Regions from separate parts of the Dokdonella sp. genome, predicted to be linked through region 1. Evidence: predicted binding sites of a transcription regulator. Region 1 holds the regulator's gene; the other holds the start of a gene.
What was found. The regulator sigma-54, encoded in region 1, starts transcription at its own class of promoters, with help from an activator protein. The targets are predictions, from matches to a motif close to TGGCACGNGCNTTGC.

Region 1 (10,580 bases):
CCTGGTCATGGTGCGGGCGGAAATGCTCGGTGAGGCGCTCGACCAGATGGACCGAGCGGTGACGGCCGCCGGTGCAGCCGACGCAGATCGTCACGTAGCTGCGTCCTTCGCCGAGGAAACGCGGCAGCCACGCCTCCAGGAAGGAGCGGATCTGTTCGAAATACCGGGTGACATCGGCATGCGCTTCCAGCCACTCGCGCACTGGCGCATCGCGCCCGGAGAGTGGGCGCAATTGCGCGTTCCAGTGCGGATTCGGCAGGCAGCGCGCGTCGAACACGAAATCCGCATCGGACGGCACACCGCGCTTGTAAGCGAACGATTCGAACAGCAAGGTCAGCGAATGCGCCTTCATGCCAAGTTCGGCGATGACGAGGCGGCGCAGCTGGTGCACGTTGAGTTCGCTGGTGTCGATCGTACGGTCCGCGATCGCCGCAATCGGGCGCATCAGCTTGCGTTCAAGCGCAATCGCGTCGGCGAGGCCAAGGCCGTCGCCGGACAACGGATGACGGCGGCGCGTTTCCGAGTAGCGCTTGATCAATACCTCGTTGCGTGTATCAAGGAACACGAGTTCGTAGTCGATGCCGACTTCGGCCAGTCCGGCGAGCACGCCGGGCAAGCGGTCGAGGTCGTCGGCGCGGTTGCGCACGTCGACGCCGACCGCGAGCTTTGGGTGCAGGCCGGCAGTGTCCTCGGATACGGCGCGTACGAAGGCGGGCAGCAGTGCACTGGGCAGATTGTCGACGCAGTAGTAGTCGATGTCCTCGAGCGTGCGCAGGGCCACCGACTTGCCGGAACCCGACAGGCCGCTGACGACGATCAGGCGCGTACCGCCCTGGGCGGGGCGTGCTTCGGTCATGGAGTCACCATGGCGGCAGGCGGCGCAGCTGGTGCGCCTGGCGGTCGACGAAGGTCTGTGCGGGGTCGAAGCCCTTGCTCTTGAGCATGTGGCTGCGCACCGCGGCCTCGACGAGCACGGCGATGTTGCGGCCCGATGCGACCGGAATGACGATCTGCGGGATCTGCACGTCGAGCACTTCGCGGTAGCCGACGTCGCCGTACAGGCGTTTCATCGCATCGTCGGCACCGAACTGGCCCATCGGTTGCAGGTGCACGATGAGACGCAGGTACTTCGAGCCCTTGACGGCGGTATGGCCGAACATCTCGCGCACGTTGAGCACGCCGAGGCCGCGCACCTCGAGCAGGTCGCGCAACATTTCCGGACAGGTGCCGTCGACGACATCGGGTGCGATCAGGGTGAACTCGGGCGCGTCGTCGGCGACCAGGCGGTGCCCGCGTGTGATCAGCTCCAGGGCGAGCTCGCTCTTGCCGGTGCCACTCTCGCCGGTGATCAGCACACCGATCGAGTTCACCTCCATCAACACGCCGTGCAGGGTGATCTGGCGGGCGAGGCCGCGCGCGAGGTGATACTGCAGGTAGGTCAGGAGTTCGTGGCCACGCTTCGGGCTTGCCCAGAGCGGAGTCTGCGATTCCTCCGCGGCCTCGCGCAGGTCGCCAGGGATCTTCTGGTCCTTGGTGATGAGCAGGGCGATCGGCCGGTAGGCGATGATCTTCTCGATGGTCTCCCAGCGTTGGCGCGGATCGAGGCTGTCGAGGTAGTTCAGCTCCTCTGTGCCGATGATCTGTACCTTGTTCGGGTAGATGATGTTGAGGTAGCCGATCTGCGATGGTCGCCGCGACAGGTTGTCGCCGGGTTCGATCGCCCTCGATTCGCCGCGCATGCCGGCGACCCAGCGCAGTTGCATGCGCTCGCCGACAGCATCGAAGAGCTGGCGGGCACTCAGTCGGTCCATGGCTCGATCTCGGCTTGGCGGCGCTTGAATTCTGCCAGTTCATCGCGCAGGGCGGGGGCGTCGGGAGCCGTGCGCAGACGTGTGGTCAGCTCGCTGTTGGAGAACATCTCGGCGAGTTCGGCGAGCAAGTGCAAATGGCCATCGGTGTAGTGGGTCGGTACGACCAGCGCGGCTACGAGGTCGACCGGGTGACCGTCGATGGCTTCGAAATCGAGGGGGCTGGCGAGCCGGATAAAGGCTGCACGTGGTTGATCAAGGGCCGCGACGCGCCCATGTGGAATGGCCACGCCGCGACCGAGCCCGGTCGAGCCGAGTTGTTCGCGGGCAAGCAGGGACTCGCGAATGGCCGGGCGCTCGTCGCCGGTGACGGCGAGCAGGTCGGCCAGCGACTCGATCAGTGCTGGCTTGCCGGTGACCACGAGATCCGTGCGGATGCGCGGCGGCGGCAGCAGGTCGAGAAACGGCATGCGAAGGTCGGCGGCGGCTTGGGACCGGCGGGAGTATGCACTCGCGGCGCGGACTTGTCCGCGCCTGTACTGGCGGCACGACGGCCCGCCGCCTCGATCGCGCGTGGCGGCGGGCCGGATGGGGCGCTACTGATAGCGTGAGGCGCGCACCTCGTCGTTGTGGTGGTTGGTGAGCTTTTCCTTGTGCTTGCGCACCTGCGCGGTGAGCTTGTCGGCCAGCGCGTCGATCGCCGCGTACATGTCGGTGGCGACGGCATCGGCGTGCAACTGCTTGCCGGAGACGTGGACGGTCGCTTCGGCCTTGTGCAGCAGCTTCTCGATGCTCATGAAAATCGTGAGATCGTGGAGGTGGTCGAAGTGTCGGGTCAACCGCTCGAACTTGGAATTGGCGTGCTCGCGCATCGCCTCGGTGATTTCGAGATGGTGACCCTGGATGGTGACCTGCATGACAGCCTCCTCGTAGGTGGGCCGGAAGAATGCCGGCCCTGAAATCCGGATGGGTATTCGACGGGCCGCGTTCAAGGGCGACCCTCGATCCTGCGACCATTGCGCGCGGCGCGTGTTCCCGGGCCGTCGCGGCCCGCGTTCAGCCGAGCCGGCAACGGTCGTTCGACGACGGTATGTTGAGGGCCTCCCTGTATTTGGCGACGGTGCGCCGCGCGACGCTGATGCCGCGGCGGTTGAGTTCGACGGCGAGAGCCTGGTCCGACAGCGGGCGCGTGGCCTTTTCGTCATCGATGAGCTTGCGGATCATGGCCTGGATCGCCGTGGCCGAGGCGGCCCCGCCGTCGACGGTCGACACGCCGCTTGAGAAGAAGTACTTGAACTCGAAGGTGCCGCGTGGCGTGTGCAGGTACTTGCGCGTGGTCACGCGCGAGATGGTCGATTCATGCATGCCGATTTCCTCGGCGACGTCGCGCAGCACGAGCGGGCGCATCGCCTCGGCGCCGAACTCCAGGAAGGCCGACTGCGCGCGCACGATCGCCTGGGCGACCTTGAGCATCGTGTCCGCGCGCGTCTTCAGGCTCTTGATCAGCCAGCGCGCTTCCTGCAGCTGGCCGCGCAGGTAGTTGGCGTCGTCGCGGCGGGCGCGCGCGATCAGGCTCGCGTAGTGTTCGTTGATGGTCAGGCGCGGCTGGCTGTTCGGCGACAGCGAGACCTGCCAGCGCCCGTTGACCTTGTGCGCGTAGGCATCCGGGGCGACGAACTCGGTCTGCGTGTTCGAGTAGCCGGCGCCTGGTTTCGGCGCGAGCGAGCGGACCAAGTCGATGGCGACCTCGAGTTCGTCCGGCGTGGCGTGCAGCTTCTGGCCGAGGCGCGTGCGGTCGTTGCGCGCCAGTGTTTCGAGGTGCTCGGCGACGATGCTGCGCGCATGGGCGAGGCCAGGCGTCTGCGCATCGAGCGCATCGAGCTGCACGCCGAGGCATTCGGTGAGCGTGCGCGAAGCGACGCCGAGCGGGTCGAAGCACTGGATGCGGTGGCGCATCGCTTCGACCTGGTCCGGCGTCACCGCGTGCAGGCCGGCCAGGCTCTGCACGAGTGCCTCATTCGTTTCGGAGAGGTAGCCGTCGTCGCTGATGGCCTCGATGATCGCTGCGCCGATGGCGCGGTCGGCCGGCGACAGCGGGGTCAGGTTGAGTTGCCACAGCAGGTGGTCGCGCAGGTCCTCGGCTGCGGCGTCCTGCGGCTCGAAACCGTCCTCGTCCGTGGCGGTGCGGTAGTCGGCGCGGTCCAGGCCGAGATCGAGCGGTGCATCGTCGAAGTCCGGGGTGGCATCCGCGGCTTCACTGGGCGCATCGATGGACGAGGCCAGCGGGATCTCGTCGGGCGCCAGCAGTTCGACCGGCTCATCCGCCTCGCCACCGGCTTCGTCCAGGTCGAGCAAGGGGTTCGACTCCAGCGCGAGATTCAGCTCGAGCTCCAGCTCCATGCTCGACAGCTGCAGCAGGCGGATGGCCTGCTGCAGCTGCGGGGTCAGTGCCAGCTGCGACTGGACGCGGAGTTGAAGCGCGGGTTTCATGCTCCTGGATCTTGCCGGGATCACGTGGCAATCCTAGCGCCTAAAAACGGTTGCAGGCAGGTCTTGACGCTGTCCGCAGGTCGGTTCAGGCTTCCGGATCGACCCCCTGGCCGCAGGCGTGGGCCACATCGCCTTGCGGCCGGGAGGCGGGCGCAATGCCGAGCCCGGCTCCTGCAAAGGAGTCCCCACTGACGCTCGCGCCGTTCGCTTTTGGGCCGGCCGTGCTCCGAACGCGCCTCCGAACCGCCCCGGGAAACGTGGACGCTCCAACTCTTGAGGGCATGGAGGGCTGCGGATGTGCGGTTACATCCGGAATTCGCGCCCAAGGTAGACATCCCGCACCTGCTCGTTGGCCAGCACCTCGGCCGGTGAGCCCTGGGTCAGCACGCTGCCGGCGTTCATGATGCAGGCGCGGTCGCAGATGCCGAGCGTCTCGCGCACGTTGTGGTCGGTGATGAGGATGCCGATGCCGCGAGCCTTGAGCTGGCGCACGATGCGTTGGATGTCGACGACCGAGATCGGGTCGATGCCGGCGAAGGGTTCGTCGAGCAGCAGGAAGCGCGGCTTTGCCGCCAGTGCGCGCGTGATCTCGACGCGGCGGCGTTCGCCGCCGGAAAGGCTGATGCCCTTGCTGCCGGCGATGTGGGTGATCTGCAGTTCGTCGAGCAGTTTGTCGAGTTCGGCCTTGCGTCCCCGCTCGTCGAGGTCCTTGCGCAGCTCGAGGATCGCCATGACGTTGTCGGCGACGCTGAGGCGGCGGAACACCGAGGCTTCCTGCGGCAGGTAGCCGACGCCGAGGCGGGCGCGCTCGTGCATCGGCCGTTCGGTGATGTCGCGGTCGTCGAGGCTGATCGTACCGTCGTCGGCGGCGACCAGGCCGACCACCATGTAGAAGCAGGTCGTCTTGCCGGCGCCATTCGGGCCGAGCAGGCCGACGACTTCGCCTTCGGCGACCGAGAAACCGAAGTCACGGACGACGGTGCGTCCACCATAGCTCTTGCGCAGACCCGTTGCGGCGAGCATCAGGGTGAGTCGGCCTTCGCCGCTGCGGGCTTCTTCGGCTTGAAGATCATGCGCACTTCGCTTCCGGGCGACTGGCTGCCGCCTTCCATCGCGCCGCTGTTGGTGTTGTAGGTCATGCGCGGCCCGCGGAATTCGGACTTGCCTTCCTGGATGACGACGACATCGCCGCTCAGCACGGCGATGCCGCTGCCGTCGTTGTAGTCGATCTCGGCGGCGCGCGCGGTGACCTTGCCGCCGTCGCCGTCGAGCAGTTGTTCGAGATGGGCCGGCTTGCCGGTCAGTACCATGCGCCGCGCGTTGCCTTCGCCGTCGTATAGGCGCGCTTCGTCACCGCTGGCCTTGAGTGAGCCCTGCACCATGCGCACGTTGCCGGTCAGCAGGGTGTGGCTCGCGCGGCCGTCGCCGCCGAGCATGGTCTTGTTGTAGGCGGCGTAGACCTCGAGATCCTTCTCGCGATCGCTGCGGAGCGCCTGCGCCGGGCCGGCGATCGCCAGCGCCAGGATGGCGGCGGGAAGCGCGCGCCGGAGGAGCGACTCAGCGCTTGCGCGCGCGCGGCTCGAAGGTGTTGTGCACATCGGACAGGAGTTCCAGGACTTTTGCATTGAGGTCACCGCGCATGCCGGTGCCGCGCAGTATAGAGCCCGGCTGTTCGATGCGCGTGGCGGCGGCGGTCTCCAGTGTGTGTTGCTTCGGTCGCAGGGTCAGTTCGCTGGTGTGGATCGTCGCCGGCGCGACGCCATCGGCTGGCGTGCGGCGCATGACGACCTCGCCTTCGAGCTGCATCAGCGAGCCGTCGCGGTTGACCCAGGCGGAGGCCGAAGTGCCGGTCCATGGATGATCCTGGCTGTCGACCATGATGTAGTCCGGGCTCGACACGAAGATCGAACCGTCCTCGCCGCGCCGCACGAGGCGTGGGCCGGAGACGCTGAAGCTGAGGCGACCGTTCTCGTCGAGCGCGTGCATGGTGAAATCGGCCAGCGTGTAGCCCGAGCGTGGCGGGCCGATGAAGGCTGGTTCCTCGGGCCGTGGGCGCGTCAGCCAGACGAGGATCTGGGTCGCCAGCGCGAGCATGGCGAGCACGGCGATGATGGCAAGGGTGCGGCGGTCGACCATGCTGGGCACGCGCGCAGACGTTCAGCCGGTGCCGAGATGATGGGCCAGTTCCGCTTCGCCATGGCCCTGCGCGCAGAGGATCAGGTCGCAGACCTCGCGCACGGCGCCCTTGCCGCCGCCCAGGCGCGTGCGCCAGTGCGCGCGTTCGCGTACCCAGGGATGGGCGTTGGCCACGGCGATGGCGAGGCCGACCTCACGCATGACACCGAGGTCGGGCAGGTCGTCGCCGGTATAGGCGCACTCGGCCGCGTCGATGCCGAGCGCCTCGACCAGTTGCGCGAAGCAGGCGCGCTTGTCGTCCTGGCCGTGGTAGACGTGGGCGATGCCGAGTTCGGCGGTACGCTGTGCGACCAGGTGGCTGATGCGCGCGGTGATGATCGCGACCTCGATGCCGTTCGCGCGCAGGCGCTTGAGGCCGAGCCCGTCGTGCACGTGGAAGGCCTTCAGCTCGCGCCCGTCCTCGGCATACCACAGGCGCCCGTCGGTCAGCACGCCATCGACGTCGAACACGGCCAGCCGCACGCGCGCGGCGCGTTCGCGGATGTCGGCGGGGAGGTCAGCAAAGAGCATGGGAATGGGAAATGGGGAATGGAGAATGGTTGGGAGCCGGGAACAGGGAATGGCTCAGTTCGAACGCTGCAAGCCCGCGCTTGACCATTCCCGATTCCCTGCTTCTCAAACCACTCTGGCCCGCAGCAAGTCGTGGATGTTGAGCGCGCCGACCACGCGGTTGTCGGCGTCGACGACGAGCAGGGCGTGGATCTTGAACTCTTCCATGACGCGTGCGGCTTCGGCAGCGAGCTTGTCGGCGGTGATCGTCTTCGGGCTGGAGGACATGAGCTGGCGCACCGGCGTGTTGCGCAGGTCGACGTCGTTGTCGTCGATCGCGCGGCGCAGGTCGCCGTCGGTGAACACACCGAGCAGGCGGCCGTCGTCGTCGGTGACTGCGGTCATGCCGAGGCCCTTGCGGGTCATCTCGACCAGGGCCGTGGTCAGCGAGGTGTCGGCACCGATGCGCGGCACCTGATTGCCCGTGTGCATGATGTCGCTGATGTGCACGAGCAGGCGGCGACCCAGCGAACCGGCCGGGTGCGAGCGCGCGAAGTCCTCGGAGGTGAAACCGCGCGCCTCGAGCAGGGCGATCGCCAGCGCATCGCCCATGACCAGCGCGGCGGTCGTGCTTGCGGTCGGGGCGAGGCCGAGCGGGCAGGCCTCGGCCGGCACCGAAACGTCGAGGTGCACGTCGGCGAGGCGGGCCAGCGAGGAGTTCTCGTTGCCGGTCATCGAGATCAGCGGCACGCCCTGGCGCTTGATCAGGGGCAGGATGGTCAGCAGTTCATCGGTCTCGCCGGAATTGCTCAAGCTCAGCACGACGTCCTTGTGGGTGATCATGCCGAGGTCGCCGTGGCTGGCTTCGGCCGGATGCACGAAGAACGCCGGCGTTCCGGTCGAGGCCAGGGTCGCGGCAATCTTGCGCGCGATGTGGCCCGATTTGCCGATACCGATGACGACCACGCGGCCGGGGCAGTCGAACATGAGCTGGCAGGCTTGCAGAAAGCCGGCATTGACACGTTCGCGCAGGATCGAGATGGCGCGGGCCTCGGTGTCGATCACGGCCAGCGCGCTGGCGCGGATCGCCGCTTCGTCGAGCAGGGGGTTGGTCAGCGGCAAAATCGCAGCAGCGGCGTTGGTTTGGGCGTTCATGAGGGCGGGATTGAGGAGCGAAACGGCCGGGTCGGCCCATTCCTGTTTTCGGCGACGCAGGATTTTGAGTACCATTCGCGCTTCCCATTGTATCCGCAAGCCCCCGTCGGCGCTAAGGACGAGGCCGACCGCGGGTTCGTCGCAGGCCGACCAGGAATCCGCCACATCTTGGACACCCAGACCATCCAGGCTTTGATCGAGAACGGCCTGCCCGGTGCGTTGGTCGAGGTGTCCGGCGCGGATGGCGTGCATTTCGAGGCGCGCGTGGTCAGCGCGGCATTCGCCGGCAAGCTGCCTCTGGCGCGGCACCGCATGGTCTACGCGACGCTCGGCGACCTCATGGGCGGCGCGATCCATGCGCTGGCGTTGCGCACGCTGACGCCCGAAGAAGCGGGAATCGGCAGGTAAGGACCGGGAGCCGCTTCCCCCGCGTCACGCTGCCTTTTCCATTCCCCATTCCCCATTCCAGATCCCCGATCCCCGAGTTCAAATGGCCAAAATCGTAATCAGCGGCGGCGAACCGCTGCAGGGCGAAGTACAGATTTCGGGCGCGAAGAACGCCGTGCTGCCGATCCTCGCCGCCAGCCTGCTCGCCGACGAGCCGGTCAGCATCGGCAACGTGCCGCATTTGCACGATGTCACCACGACGATGGAACTGCTCGGCCAGATGGGCGTCGAGCTGATCATCGATGAGCGCATGAAAATCCACGTCGACCCGCGGCCGGCGCGCAACTATTTCGCACCCTATGACCTGGTCAAGACGATGCGTGCGTCGATCCTCGTGCTCGGTCCGTTGGTCGCGCGCTTCGGCGAGGCCGAGGTGTCGTTGCCGGGCGGCTGCGCGATCGGTTCTCGCCCGGTCAACCTGCACATCCAGGGTTTGCAGGCGCTCGGCGCCGACGTGCGTGTAGAGAACGGCTACATCAAGGCCCGCGCCAAGCGGCTGAAGGGTGCGCGGATCAATCTCGATCTGGTCACCGTCACCGGCACCGAGAACCTGATGATGGCCGCCACGCTCGCCCAGGGTACGACGGTGATCGAGAATGCGGCGCAGGAGCCCGAGGTGGTGGATCTGGCCAACTGCCTCAATTCGATGGGCGCGAAGATCTCCGGCGCCGGCACCAACACGATCACGATCGAAGGCGTCGAACGCCTGCACGGTACCGACTACACGGTACTTCCGGACCGCATCGAGACCGGCACCTTCCTGGTCGCCGCGACGATCACCGGCGGCAAGGTGCTGGCCCGCCATGCGCGCCCGAAGACGCTGGACGCCGTGCTCGGCAAACTCGAGGATGCCGGCGCACACGTGTCGACCGGCGACGACTGGATCCAGGTCGACATGAGCGGGCGCCGCCCGCGCGCGGTCAACGTCACCACCGCGCCGTACCCGGCCTTCCCGACCGACATGCAGGCCCAGTTCACTGCACTCAATTGCGTGGCCGAAGGCGTCGGTGTGATCACCGAGACGGTATTCGAGAACCGCTTCATGCACGCGCTCGAGCTGCAACGCCTTGGTGCCGACATCCAGCTCGAGAGCAATACCGCGATCATCAAGGGCGTGCCAAAGATGACCGGTGCGCCGATGATGGCCACCGACCTGCGTGCTTCGGCCTCGCTCGTGCTCGCCGGTCTCGTCGCCAGCGGCGAAACACAGATCGATCGCATCTACCACATCGATCGTGGCTACGAGAACATCGAGGAGAAGCTCGGCTCGCTCGGCGCACGCATCCGCCGCTTGCCGAGTTGAGCAACGGGATTCGGGATTGGAAATAGCCTGGTTCGAAGGCGGCCCGACGCTTTTCCCGAATCCCCAATCCCGAATCTCGAATCCCGTCCTCGGCCAATCACGGCTTTTGCAGCGACACCAGTTCCAGCGTGATCGTCCCGTCCTTCTCGACTTGCTCGATGCGTACAGGAAGCCAGCCGGCCGATTCGGCGAACCAGCTCGTCGAGGTGCGCTTGGCGCGCCGGCGTTCGAGGCAGCGCGTGTCATAGCGACCGGCCGGCACCGAGACCTGCGCGTCGGTGCAGCCGGTATAGCGGATCTCCTCGATCGCATTCTTCGCCGCCACCGGATAGGGTGCGGGCGTCGTGCCGCGCACAAGGTCGGCGACCAGGGCCATGGTCACGGCGTGGCGATCGACCGTGCCGTCCACCAGGGCGTAGCGTGCGTCGCTGTCGCCGTCGCGCATGCGCACTTCGCCGCGCTCCCAGTCGAAGTCGCCGTGGCGGCGCTTGCTGCGCAGGGCGGCCTTCTGGCGGTAGTCGTAGACCAGGGTTTCCGGACGTCCGTGGCGCCAGCGCAGTCGCGATTCCTCGACCACGTCGAGACCGGCGAGGCTGGCCAGGCCCGCCGTACCGACGGTCGTGGTGCGCAGCGTCCAGGTGTCGTCGCGGTTGTCGACCAGTTCGATCGTCGTGCGGCCGAGCGTCTTGCCG
Region 2 (10,580 bases), on a different contig from region 1:
AGTTCTGTACTGAAATGGCGCGCCCGACAGGATTCGAACCTGTGACCCCCGCCTTCGGAGGGCGGTACTCTATCCAGCTGAGCTACGGGCGCATGAGATGCCGCTGCATGATGCGGGCGGGACGGGGCGAAGCCCGGCCGCGACGCGGCGCGGATCATAGCGCGCCGGCCCGACCACGACCAACGCCGCGCCCTTCCGCGTCCGTGGGGCGCTGGCTATACTTGCGCGTCAATCCGTGCCCGCCAACAGGGGCGGACGTATCAAGAGGTGGCCCTCCGTGAGCAATCCCGTTCCGCAGACCGATGCGGTCTTCCTCAAGCATTTCGCCCAGGTCATCACCGGGCTGGTGCTCGTCGCGCTGGGCCTGATCGCACTGTCGACTTGTGTCTACAACGGTACGAAGAAGCCGGTTGCGACGAGCCAGGCGAGCGTGGTCGAGCGCCGTCTCGCCCCGGTCGGTGGCGTGCATGCCGGTGAAACCGGTCGCGCGGCGATTGCTGCGGCCGAGGAAGCCGCGCGCAAGGCCGCGGCTTCGCAGGTCGCCTACGGGGGCACGACCGATGGTTCGGTGATCTACACCAACCTGTGCAGCGCCTGCCACGGCAGTGGCGCCGGTGGTGCACCCAAGCTGACCGATACGGCTCACTGGAACCAGCGCATCGCGCTCGGCCTCGACACCCTCGTCCAGCACGCAAGCGAAGGCTTCACCGGCAGCCTCGGCATGATGCCGGCGCGCGGCGGCAACGCCTCGCTCAACGATGAGCAGGTCAAGGCCACGGTCGAGTGGATGATCGCCCAGGTGAAGTAGTTCTCGCCCACATCGCATATGAGAACGCCGCCCACCGGGCGGCTTTTTTTTTGGTCCCGGCGATGCGGAAAGGAATCGTGTCGGGAGGAATCGCGCATGGCGTCCCGCTCCCATTGCGCCGCATTCTCTGATGCATTCTTGTGCAATGCCGCACGCAAATGCACCAATATGGTGCGACTGCGCCGCCTTCGCGCGCAAGAATCAAACATAACCATCTGAATCAAAAGAGTTTCCGCGCAGCAGCAAATCTGGCACGGCTGTTGCTGATTCCTCGGCACATCCATCTGCCGAGGTTTCCATGTCCGCCGAAAACGTCCTGAAGCTGATCAAGGACCAGAACATCAAGTACGTCGACCTGCGCTTCGCCGACCTGCGCGGTGCGCACCAGCACGTGACCTTTCCGGCGTCGACGATCAGCGAGTCGACTTTCGAGGACGGCAAGATGTTCGACGGTTCGTCGATCGCCGGCTGGAAGGGCATCAACGAGTCCGACATGGTCCTGTTGCCGGATCCGGGCACTGCCGTGGTCGATCCGTTTCTTGCCGATGCGACCCTGATCCTCAACTGCGACGTGCTCGAACCGCACACGATGCAGGCCTACTCGCGTGATCCGCGCTCGTTGGCCAAGCGCGCCGAGGCGTATCTCAAGTCCACCGGCATCGCCGACACGGCGTTTTTCGGCCCGGAGCCCGAGTTCTTCATCTTCGATTCGGTGCGCTGGCAGAACGACATGGGCCGCGTGTTCTTCGAGGTCGAGTCCGAGGAAGCCGCATGGTCGTCGAGGAATCGCTACGCCGAAGGCAACAGTGGCCACCGGCCGGGCATCAAGGGCGGTTACTTCCCGGTGCCGCCGGTGGACTCGCTGCAGGACCTGCGCGCCGAGATGTGCAATGTGCTCACCGAGCTCGGCCAGGTCGTCGAAGTGCACCACCACGAGGTCGCCACTGCTGGCCAGTGCGAGATCGGCACGCAGTTCAACACGCTGGTGAAGAAGGCCGATGAGCTGGCCATGCTCAAGTACGTGGTCAAGAACGTCGCCCACCGCAATGGCAAGACGGCGACCTTCATGGCCAAGCCGCTGGTCGGCGACAACGGCTCTGGCATGCACGTGCACCAGTCGCTGGCCAAGGGCGGGGTCAACCTGTTCGCCGGCGATCTCTACGGTGGCCTCTCGCAGACCGCGCTCTGGTATATCGGCGGCATCTTCAAGCATGCCCGCGCGATCAACGCCTTCACCAACTCGACGACCAACAGCTACAAGCGCCTCGTGCCGGGCTTCGAGGCGCCGGTCATGCTGGCTTATTCGGCGCGCAACCGTTCGGCGAGCTGCCGCATTCCGTTCGTGTCGAGTCCGAAGGCGCGCCGCATCGAGGTGCGCTTTCCCGATCCGATGAACTCGGGGTACCTGGGTTTCGCCGCGCTGCTGATGGCCGGCCTCGACGGCATCCTCAACAAGATCGATCCAGGCGCGCCGTCGGACAAGGACCTTTACGACCTGCCGCCCGAGGAGGAGAAGAACATTCCGCAGGTGTGTTCGAGCCTCGATCAGGCCCTCGATGCGCTCGACCGCGACCGCGATTTCCTCAAGGCCGGCGGCGTGTTCTCCGACGACTTCATCGACGGTTACATCGAACTGAAGATGAGCGAAGTCACGCGCTTCCGCGCGGCGACGCATCCGATCGAATACCAGATGTACTACTCCGTCTGAGGCATGCGGGGCGGCATGGCCCCGCGTCCCACCGGCGACAGGTTCGCCGTGTTCCGTCTCCCCCGATCGAGGTCGCGTCATGAAACTGGTCACCGCCATCATCCGGCCGTTCAAGCTCGACGAAGTCCGCGAAGCGCTGTCGCAGGTTGGCGTGTCCGGCATCACCGTTACCGAGGTCAAGGGCTTCGGTCGCCAGAAGGGGCATACCGAGCTCTACCGTGGCGCCGAGTACGTCGTCGATTTCCTGCCCAAGGTGCGGATCGAAACCGTCGTCACCGACGAGCGTGTCGAAGCCGTGATCGAGGCGATCCTCGCTGTCGCCGCCACCGGCAAGACCGGCGACGGCAAGATCTTCGTGTCGCCGGTCGAACAGGTCATCCGCATCCGCACCGGCGAGATCGGTGCGGAGGCCCTCTGACGCGATGCCGGGAGCAGCCATGAACGAGTCGATGTCGTCGCGCTGCGAACAGCGCTTTCATGCGTCGTCCATCATCGCGTCCGGCCTGCTGATGATGGGCGCGGCGGGCCGCGTCGCGGCCCAGGATGCCGCACTCGAAGCGCCGCCGGCTGCACTTGCGGCGGAGGCGGTCGCGGCCGCGCTTCCCGACAGCGGCAACGTGGCCTGGATGATGACCTCGACCTTCCTGGTGCTGCTGATGGTCGTGCCGGGTCTGGCGATGTTCTACGGTGGCATGGTGCGTGCCAAGAACGTGCTGTCCGTGTTCATGCAGGTGCTGCTGGTGTTCTGCGTGGCCGTGATCCTGTGGGTTGCCTATGGCTACAGTGCGGTGTTCACCGCGGGCAATCCGTTCTTCGGTTCGTTCGTCGAAAAGGCGTTCCTGCGGGGCATCGGTGCGGACTCGGTCACGAACGGACTGCCGGAGTTCCTGTTCGTCGCCTTCCAGTCGACTTTCGCCGGCATCACCACCGCGCTCATCGTCGGCTCGTTCGCCGAACGCATGAGGTTCGGCGCGGTCATGCTGTTCTCGATCCTGTGGTTCACGTTCGCCTACCTGCCTATGGCGCACATCGTCTGGGGTGGCGGCTACCTTGCCGGGATTGAACTCGCCGGCGCGGAAGGTGCGCTCGATTTCGCCGGCGGTACTGTGGTGCACATCAATGCCGGCGTTGCCGGCCTGATCGGCGCCGCGTTCCTCGGCAGGCGCCTGGGCTACGGCAGGGAAGCGATCAAACCGCACAGCGTGCCGTTTACCGTGATCGGCGCGGCCTTGTTGTGGGTCGGCTGGTTCGGCTTCAACGCCGGTTCGGCGCTGGCGGCGGATGCGCTGGCTTCATTGGCCTTCATCAATACCCTGGTGGCGACTGCCGCGGCGGTGGTCGGCTGGTCGCTGGTCGAGGCCTTCACCAAGGGCAAGCCGTCCGCACTGGGCGCGGCCTCCGGCGCCATCGCGGGCCTGGTCGGCATCACGCCGGCAGCCGGGTTCGTCGGCCCGCTCGGCGGCATCGCCATCGGTTTCGTCGCCGGGGCGGTCTGCGTCTGGGGCGTCACCGGCCTCAAGCGCCGGCTCGGAGCAGACGACAGCCTCGACGTATTCGGCGTGCACGGCATCGGCGGCATCGTCGGCGCGATCCTGACCGGCGTGTTCGCCGCGCCGTCGCTCGGTGGCGTCAAGGAGGCGGGTTACTCGATCGGCGGGCAGGTCGCGGTGCAGGTCGTAAGCGTGCTGTTCACCATCCTCTGGTGCGCGGTAGTGACGGTCATCGCCCTGTTCATCGTCAAGCGGGTCGTCGGCGGACTGCGGGTCGGCGAGGACGAGGAGCGCGAGGGACTCGACATCGCCAGCCACGGCGAGTCCGCCTACGAGAGTTGAAGCCTGGCGAGCGCGTGCGCGGAGTCGGGGTGTTCAGGGGCCGCCTGCGTGCATCCCCCATCATCGCAGGAGCCCACCCTGTGCGCGATTGCCTTTCGGTGATGGTGCGAGGATCGAGTACAGGGTGCGTTCCTACGGCGGAAGAGTTTGCGCGCGCCAGGTTTCGGCGAACTCGACGAGTTGCGGGAAAAACGCGAGGAAGGATTCTTCGAGCGCATCCTCGAGCCGCTCGACTTCGGGCATCACCCGGTCCAGCGGGTTCGCGTGGCGCAGGCGCGAGCTGACACCGGCGAACACGCGCGCGACGAGCATGCGGTCGGTGTAGGCAGCCGGCAGGCCGTGTGCGCGCATGTAGCGCACGAACGCGCGCATGCGCTCCGGCAGTGGTACCGGCGCGGCGTCGATCACGTCGTGGATGCGCCGCGAGTACGCCGCCAGCGGCTCGTTGCTCCAGTGGGCGAACCCGCGGGCGAGCAGGTGGTCGAACCAGATGTCGATGACGATGCCGGCGTAGCGCCGGAACGGTGGCTCGAAACGCTCCCGCAATGCGACAAGCGTCGGGTGTGCGTCGGTATGGCTGTCGATCGCGCGATGCAGGGCAATGCCGCGGCGCAGTCCGTCGGGCAGGGCCGGATCGACGCGGCCATGCACGAAGTCGCCCATCAGCCCGCCGAGCATGAGTTCGGGATCGGGTCCGGAGAGGAGGGCGTGGGCGAGGTGGTTCATCGGAGGGACTGGGCAGGGGCCAGGGGCGAGGGCTCGATACGCGCAGGCTGGAACGAGCTCGCAATGGTGCTACAAAAGATCGCCGTACAACGTTCCCTCGCGCGATGATGTTCGATTGTCGAGCCCTCGCCCCTTTCTCCGCCGTATCATCAGCGCCATGCCGCCCGTCCCCACCACCCCACCACCCACTTTTCCCATCGAACACACCGCCTTCCTGCTGCCCGGTCCGGTCGGTGCACTCGAAGTCGTGGCGACGCCTGCCGATGCCGACTGTACGCCGGTGCGCGGCGTGGCCGTGATCTGCCATCCGCATCCGCTGCATGGCGGCACCATGCACAACAAGGTCGTGACCATCGTCGAGCGTGCGCTCGGTGAGCTCGGTCTCGCCTGCGTGCGTTTCAATTTCCGTGGTGTCGGTCATTCCGAGGGCGTGCACGACGAAGGGCGTGGTGAAGTCGACGATCTCGTTGCGGTGGTCGAGTGGGCGCGCCGCGCCAGCCCAGGCGATGCGCTGTGGTTGGCCGGTTTCTCGTTTGGCAGCTATGTCGCGCTCGCCGCGGCGAAGCGCCTCGGTGCGGCGGCCTTGATCTCGGTCGCACCGCCGGTCGGGCGCTGGGATTTCGACACGATCGAGCTGCCTGATTGCCCATGGCTGGTCGTGCAGGGCGAAGAGGACGAAATTGTCGATCCGTCCGCGGTGTTTGCCTGGGTCGCGACGCTGCCGCATCCGCCGCAGCTGGTGCGCATGCCGGAGACCTCGCATTTCTTCCATCGCCGCCTGATGGATCTGCGCGGGGCGATCAAGAACGCCATGCGCGCACACCTGCCGCCGCCGCGCGCGCCCGCATGAACCGCCACGAAAGTCCGGGCGCGCGCTATGCGCGCGGTGTCGCCGCGGGTGAGTGGCAGGCCGATTCGGCACAGGCGCCGGTGCTGGTCGCACTCGACCGCATCCACGCCGAACTGGCTGCGTTGACGCCGCCGAGCCTGTGGCAGCGTCTGCGTGGCCAGCGTTCGCCGTCGCCGCGCGGCTTGTATCTGTGGGGCAGCGTCGGTCGCGGCAAGACCTTCCTGATGGACCTGTTCTTCGAGTCGTTGCCGACGCCGAACAAGCGCCGCGTGCACTTCCATCGCTTCATGCGGGGCATTCACGCCGAACTGCGCACGCTCAGTGGCCACAGCGATCCGCTGGTCGCGGTCGCCGCGCGCATCGCCGCCGAGTCGCGCGTGCTCTGCCTCGACGAATTCTTCGTGCTCGACATCGGTGACGCGATGATCCTCGGCAACCTGCTGAGGGCCTTGTTCGCCGATGGCGTGGTCCTTGTCACCACCTCGAACACGGCGCCGCCGAACCTCTACCGGGACGGCCTGCAGCGCGAGCGCTTCCTGCCGGCGATCGCCTTGATCGAGCGGCACTGCGAAGTCGTCGAACTGGTTTCGGCGACCGACTGGCGGCTGCGCGCGCTGCGTCAGGCGCCGGTCTACCACGTGCCGCCCGACATGCGTGCGGAGCGTGCGATGCTGGCGACCTTCCATCGTGTCGCGCGCGGTGCCGAGCGCGAGTGCTTCACGATGACGCTCAACGAGCGCCCGATCGATGTGCGCCGTGAAGCCGACGGCGTGATCTGGTTCGACTTCGCCGCGCTCTGCGATGGTCCGCGTGGTGTCGCAGACTACATCGAACTTGCGCGCAGCTACCACACGATCCTCGTCTCGGGCGTGCCCGAGTTCACTCCGCAGACCGAAGACGCCGCGCAGCGTTTCGTCGAACTGGTCGACGAGCTGTACGACCGCGGCGTCAACCTCGTGCTGTCGGCCGCCGTGCCGATCATCGAGCTCTATGACGGCCGCCGCCTGCGCGCGGTGTTCGCGCGAACCGAGTCACGCCTGATCGAGATGCAGAGCGAGGAATACATGGCCCGCGAACATCTCGCTTGAGTCGGCATCGGCGGCGCGCCTTCCGCGGATGAGGCGGGCCGCGAACAACGCTTAAGCCTGAGCGCGGCCGGCAACCCGGTTCGGTCACCAGTGTGGCGACGACGTCGCCGCAATCGCTCCGTGGAACCGACTGCGGCGCGCGCCTCGCGCCGGCTTCGAACCGGGGGTTCGCACTGGGATAGATCCCGCGCAGTCATATGCGGCTGGCGTGGTCGCCTTGCGTCGCGCACGCGCATGCGCTTGACTGCGTTCACCACGCCCACGGGAGACGCGCATGTCAATGAAATCCGCCGCCGCGCTGGTCGCCATGTTGGCCGCTGCCGCGGCGATGGCGGCCGATGAGGCATCCACCCTTGTCGATGCGCGCCTCGCGCGCATCACCGAACTGCGCCGCGACTTCCACCAGCACCCTGAATTGAGCAACCGCGAGACGCGCACCGCGAGCATCGTCGCCGCCGAGTTGAAGAAGCTCGGCTACGCGGTACGCACCGGCATCGCGCATACCGGCGTGGTCGGCATCCTCGAAGGCGGCAAGCCCGGCCCGAAGCTCGCGATCCGCGCCGACATGGACGGCTTGCCGGTCACCGAGGAAGTCGACCTGCCGTTCGCCTCGAAGGCGAAAGGCGAATACCTCGGCAAGACGGTCGGCGTCATGCACGCTTGCGGCCACGATGTGCATACCGCGACCACGCTCGGTGTCGCCAGCGCGCTTGCCGCGATCCGCAAGGACCTGCCCGGCTCGGTCATGCTGATCTTCCAGCCCGCCGAGGAAGGCTCGCCGCCCGGCGAGACCGGCGGCGCGCCGCTGATGGTCGAGCAAGGCGTGTTCAAGGATTTCAAGCCGGACGCCGTGCTCGGCATGCACGTGACCAGCGCCTATCCGGTCGGTACGGTCGCCCTGCGTGCCGGCGGCATGATGGCCAGCTCGGATACCTTCCGCCTGACCATCCGGGGTCGCCAGAGCCACGGCGCGACGCCGTGGCGTGGCATCGATCCGATCGTCGCCGGCGCCGAAATCGTCACCTCGGCGCAGGCCATCGTCAGCCGCCGCCTCGACATCAACAAGGAACCGGCCGTCGTCACTTTCGGCATCTTCAACGGCGGCCAGCGCTTCAACATCGTGCCCGACAGCGCCGAACTGCACGGCACCGTGCGCACCTTCGACAGCGCGATGCGCGAGCAGGCCCTGGCCGATCTGCGCAACGTCGCCGAACACGTCGCCGCCGCGCACGGGGCGACGATCGAAGCCGAGATCCCGGTCGTACCCGGCAGCAACCCGGTCAACTACAACGATCCGGCCCTGACCGCGCGCGTGCGCGCCAGCATCGAGAACGCGATCGGCAAGGACAAGGTCATCGAAGCAAAGCGCTGGACTGCCTCCGAGGACTTCCCGCACCTCGCCATCGGCGCCGGTGCGCCGAGCGTCTATTTCTTCTTCGGTGCCACGCCAGAGGGCCAGGATCCCGATACCGCGCCGAGCAACCATTCGCCGCGCTTCTTCGTCGACGAAGGTGCGTTGCGCACGGGCACGCTGGCGATGCTGCAGGCGGGGTTGGATTTTCTCGGGTATGTGCCGGCGTCGCGGTAAAGCGATTGTGCGCGGAACGCGTTGCCGCAATCTTGCGTCGACCCGTAGGAAACGGCTTTAGCCGTGATGCTTTTTGTGAGGTTGTACAGACAAGGCATCACGGCTGAAGCCGTTTCCTACAGCCGTTTTCTACCCGCGCGCAATGGCGGCAATCGCCTTGACGCGCTCCTTGCGCATCGCCACGGCGATGGCCGGACCCTCGAGGCCGGCGCTGACGAACGGTGCGGCCTTGATCGTGCAGGCGGCGGCAAAGGCGTCGCGCAGCAGCGGACCGGACGGATAGTCCGATTCGGACAGGCCGAGGCGGCCGCGCCAGCATCGAGAACGCGATCGGCAAGGACAAGGTCATCGAAGCAAAGCGCTGGACTGCCTCCGAGGACTTCCCGCACCTCGCCATCGGCGCCGGTGCGCCGAGCGTCTATTTCTTCTTCGGTGCCACGCCAGAGGGCCAGGATCCCGATACCGCGCCGAGCAACCATTCGCCGCGCTTCTTCGTCGACGAAGGTGCGTTGCGCACGGGCACGCTGGCGATGCTGCAGGCGGGGTTGGATTTTCTCGGGTATGTGCCGGCGTCGCGGTAAAGCGATTGTGCGCGGAACGCGTTGCCGCAATCTTGCGTCGACCCGTAGGAAACGGCTTTAGCCGTGATGCTTTTTGTGAGGTTGTACAGACAAGGCATCACGGCTGAAGCCGTTTCCTACAGCCGTTTTCTACCCGCGCGGAATGGCGGCAATCGCCTTGACGCGCTCCTTGCGCATCGCCACGGCGATGGCCGGACCCTCGAGGCCGGCGCTGACGAACGGTGCGGCCTTGATCGTGCAGGCGGCGGCAAAGGCGTCGCGCAGCAGCGGACCGGACGGATAGTCCGATTCGGACAGGCCGAGGCGGCCGCGCTTGTCGGCTTCGCAGACGAGCAGGAACTGTTCGACCCGCTGCGGTTTGCGGAAGGCGTCGAGCTTCTCGAACAGTTCGAGCATGGTCGATGGCCTCAGTTCGGCGGCACGGTGCGCGAGCAGATGCAGGCGGCAGCACAGTTCGGCCAGTGTGGCGTGCTCGGCCGGCACGCGCAGGCGCTGCGAGATCGCCCGCACCGCAGCGACGCCGCGCTCCTCGTGCATGACGTGCCTCGGCAACTCGACCTTCGGCGTCAGCGCCTTGCCGAGGTCGTGCACGAGCGCGCACCAGCCGACCAGGTCGTCGCCTGGCGCCAGGCGCGCGGCCATGTCGAGAACCATCTCGACGTGTACGCCGGTATCGACCTCGGGATGGAACTCGGCGCGCTGCGGCACGCCGTACAGTGCATCGACTTCGGGAAACAGCACGCGCAACGCACCGCAGGCGCGCAGGGCCTGCAGGAAGGCCGAGGGTTGCGGCTCGGCGAGCGCCTTGCGCGTCTCCGCCCAGACGCGCTCGGGCACCAGGTGGTCGACTTCACCGTCGTCGACTATCGTGCGCATCAGCGCGAGCGTCTCGTCGGCGATGGTGAAGCCTAGCGGTGCGTAGCGGGCGAGGAATCGCGCCACGCGCAGCACGCGCACCGGGTCTTCGACGAAGGCCGGCGAGACATGACGCAGCACGCGGTCGGCAAGGTCGCGCGCACCACCCCAGGGGTCGACCAACTGGCCGTCGGCATCCTCGGCCATCGCATTGATGGTCAGGTCGCGCCGGGCGAGGTCGTCCTCGAGCGTCACCGACGGATCGGCGACGACACTGAAACCATGGTAGCCGCGCCCGCTCTTGCGTTCGGTGCGCGCGAGCGCGTACTCATCCTGCGTTTGCGGGTGCAGGAACACTGGAAAATCCTTGCCGACCGGACGGTAGCCGGCCGCGAGCATGGCCTCGGGCGTGCTGCCGACGACGACGAAATCGCGGTCGTTGACGGTGCGGCCAAGCAGGCGATCGCGCACCGCGCCGCCGACGAGATAGGTCTTCATCGCCTGATTGTGCCAGAGCGCCGCGGCCGCTCAGCCGCGATGCGTT

Region 2: the regulator sigma-54 is predicted to act here: its motif matches at 1,058-1,072, upstream of glnA (type I glutamate--ammonia ligase).

The regions. Positions count from the first base shown of each region.
Region 1 covers NZ_JAHCAS010000002.1:390,204-400,783, forward strand. Annotated here, with positions in the region: gene rapZ (RNase adapter RapZ) at 1-856, opposite strand, end outside; gene hprK (HPr(Ser) kinase/phosphatase) at 861-1,811, opposite strand; gene KF907_RS12590 (PTS sugar transporter subunit IIA) at 1,799-2,278, opposite strand; gene hpf (ribosome hibernation-promoting factor, HPF/YfiA family) at 2,405-2,725, opposite strand; gene KF907_RS12600 (RNA polymerase factor sigma-54) at 2,865-4,298, opposite strand; gene lptB (LPS export ABC transporter ATP-binding protein) at 4,602-5,321, opposite strand; gene lptA (lipopolysaccharide transport periplasmic protein LptA) at 5,321-5,896, opposite strand; gene lptC (LPS export ABC transporter periplasmic protein LptC) at 5,856-6,434, opposite strand; gene kdsC (3-deoxy-manno-octulosonate-8-phosphatase KdsC) at 6,456-7,004, opposite strand; gene KF907_RS12625 (KpsF/GutQ family sugar-phosphate isomerase) at 7,110-8,138, opposite strand; gene KF907_RS12630 (BolA family protein) at 8,307-8,546, shown strand; gene murA (UDP-N-acetylglucosamine 1-carboxyvinyltransferase) at 8,629-9,888, shown strand; gene KF907_RS12640 (DUF3108 domain-containing protein) at 9,986-10,580, opposite strand, start outside.
Region 2 covers NZ_JAHCAS010000001.1:565,949-576,528, reverse strand. Annotated here, with positions in the region: gene KF907_RS02475 (recombinase family protein) at 1-45, shown strand, start outside; tRNA gene KF907_RS02470 (tRNA-Arg) at 16-92, opposite strand; gene KF907_RS02465 (c-type cytochrome) at 278-808, shown strand; gene glnA (type I glutamate--ammonia ligase) at 1,107-2,516, shown strand; gene KF907_RS02455 (P-II family nitrogen regulator) at 2,596-2,934, shown strand; gene KF907_RS02450 (ammonium transporter) at 2,954-4,348, shown strand; gene KF907_RS02445 (acyl carrier protein phosphodiesterase) at 4,481-5,074, opposite strand; gene KF907_RS02440 (alpha/beta hydrolase) at 5,232-5,924, shown strand; gene zapE (cell division protein ZapE) at 5,921-7,012, shown strand; gene KF907_RS02430 (amidohydrolase) at 7,287-8,600, shown strand; gene KF907_RS02425 (multifunctional CCA addition/repair protein) at 9,311-10,534, opposite strand; gene KF907_RS02420 (complex I NDUFA9 subunit family protein) at 10,565-10,580, opposite strand, start outside.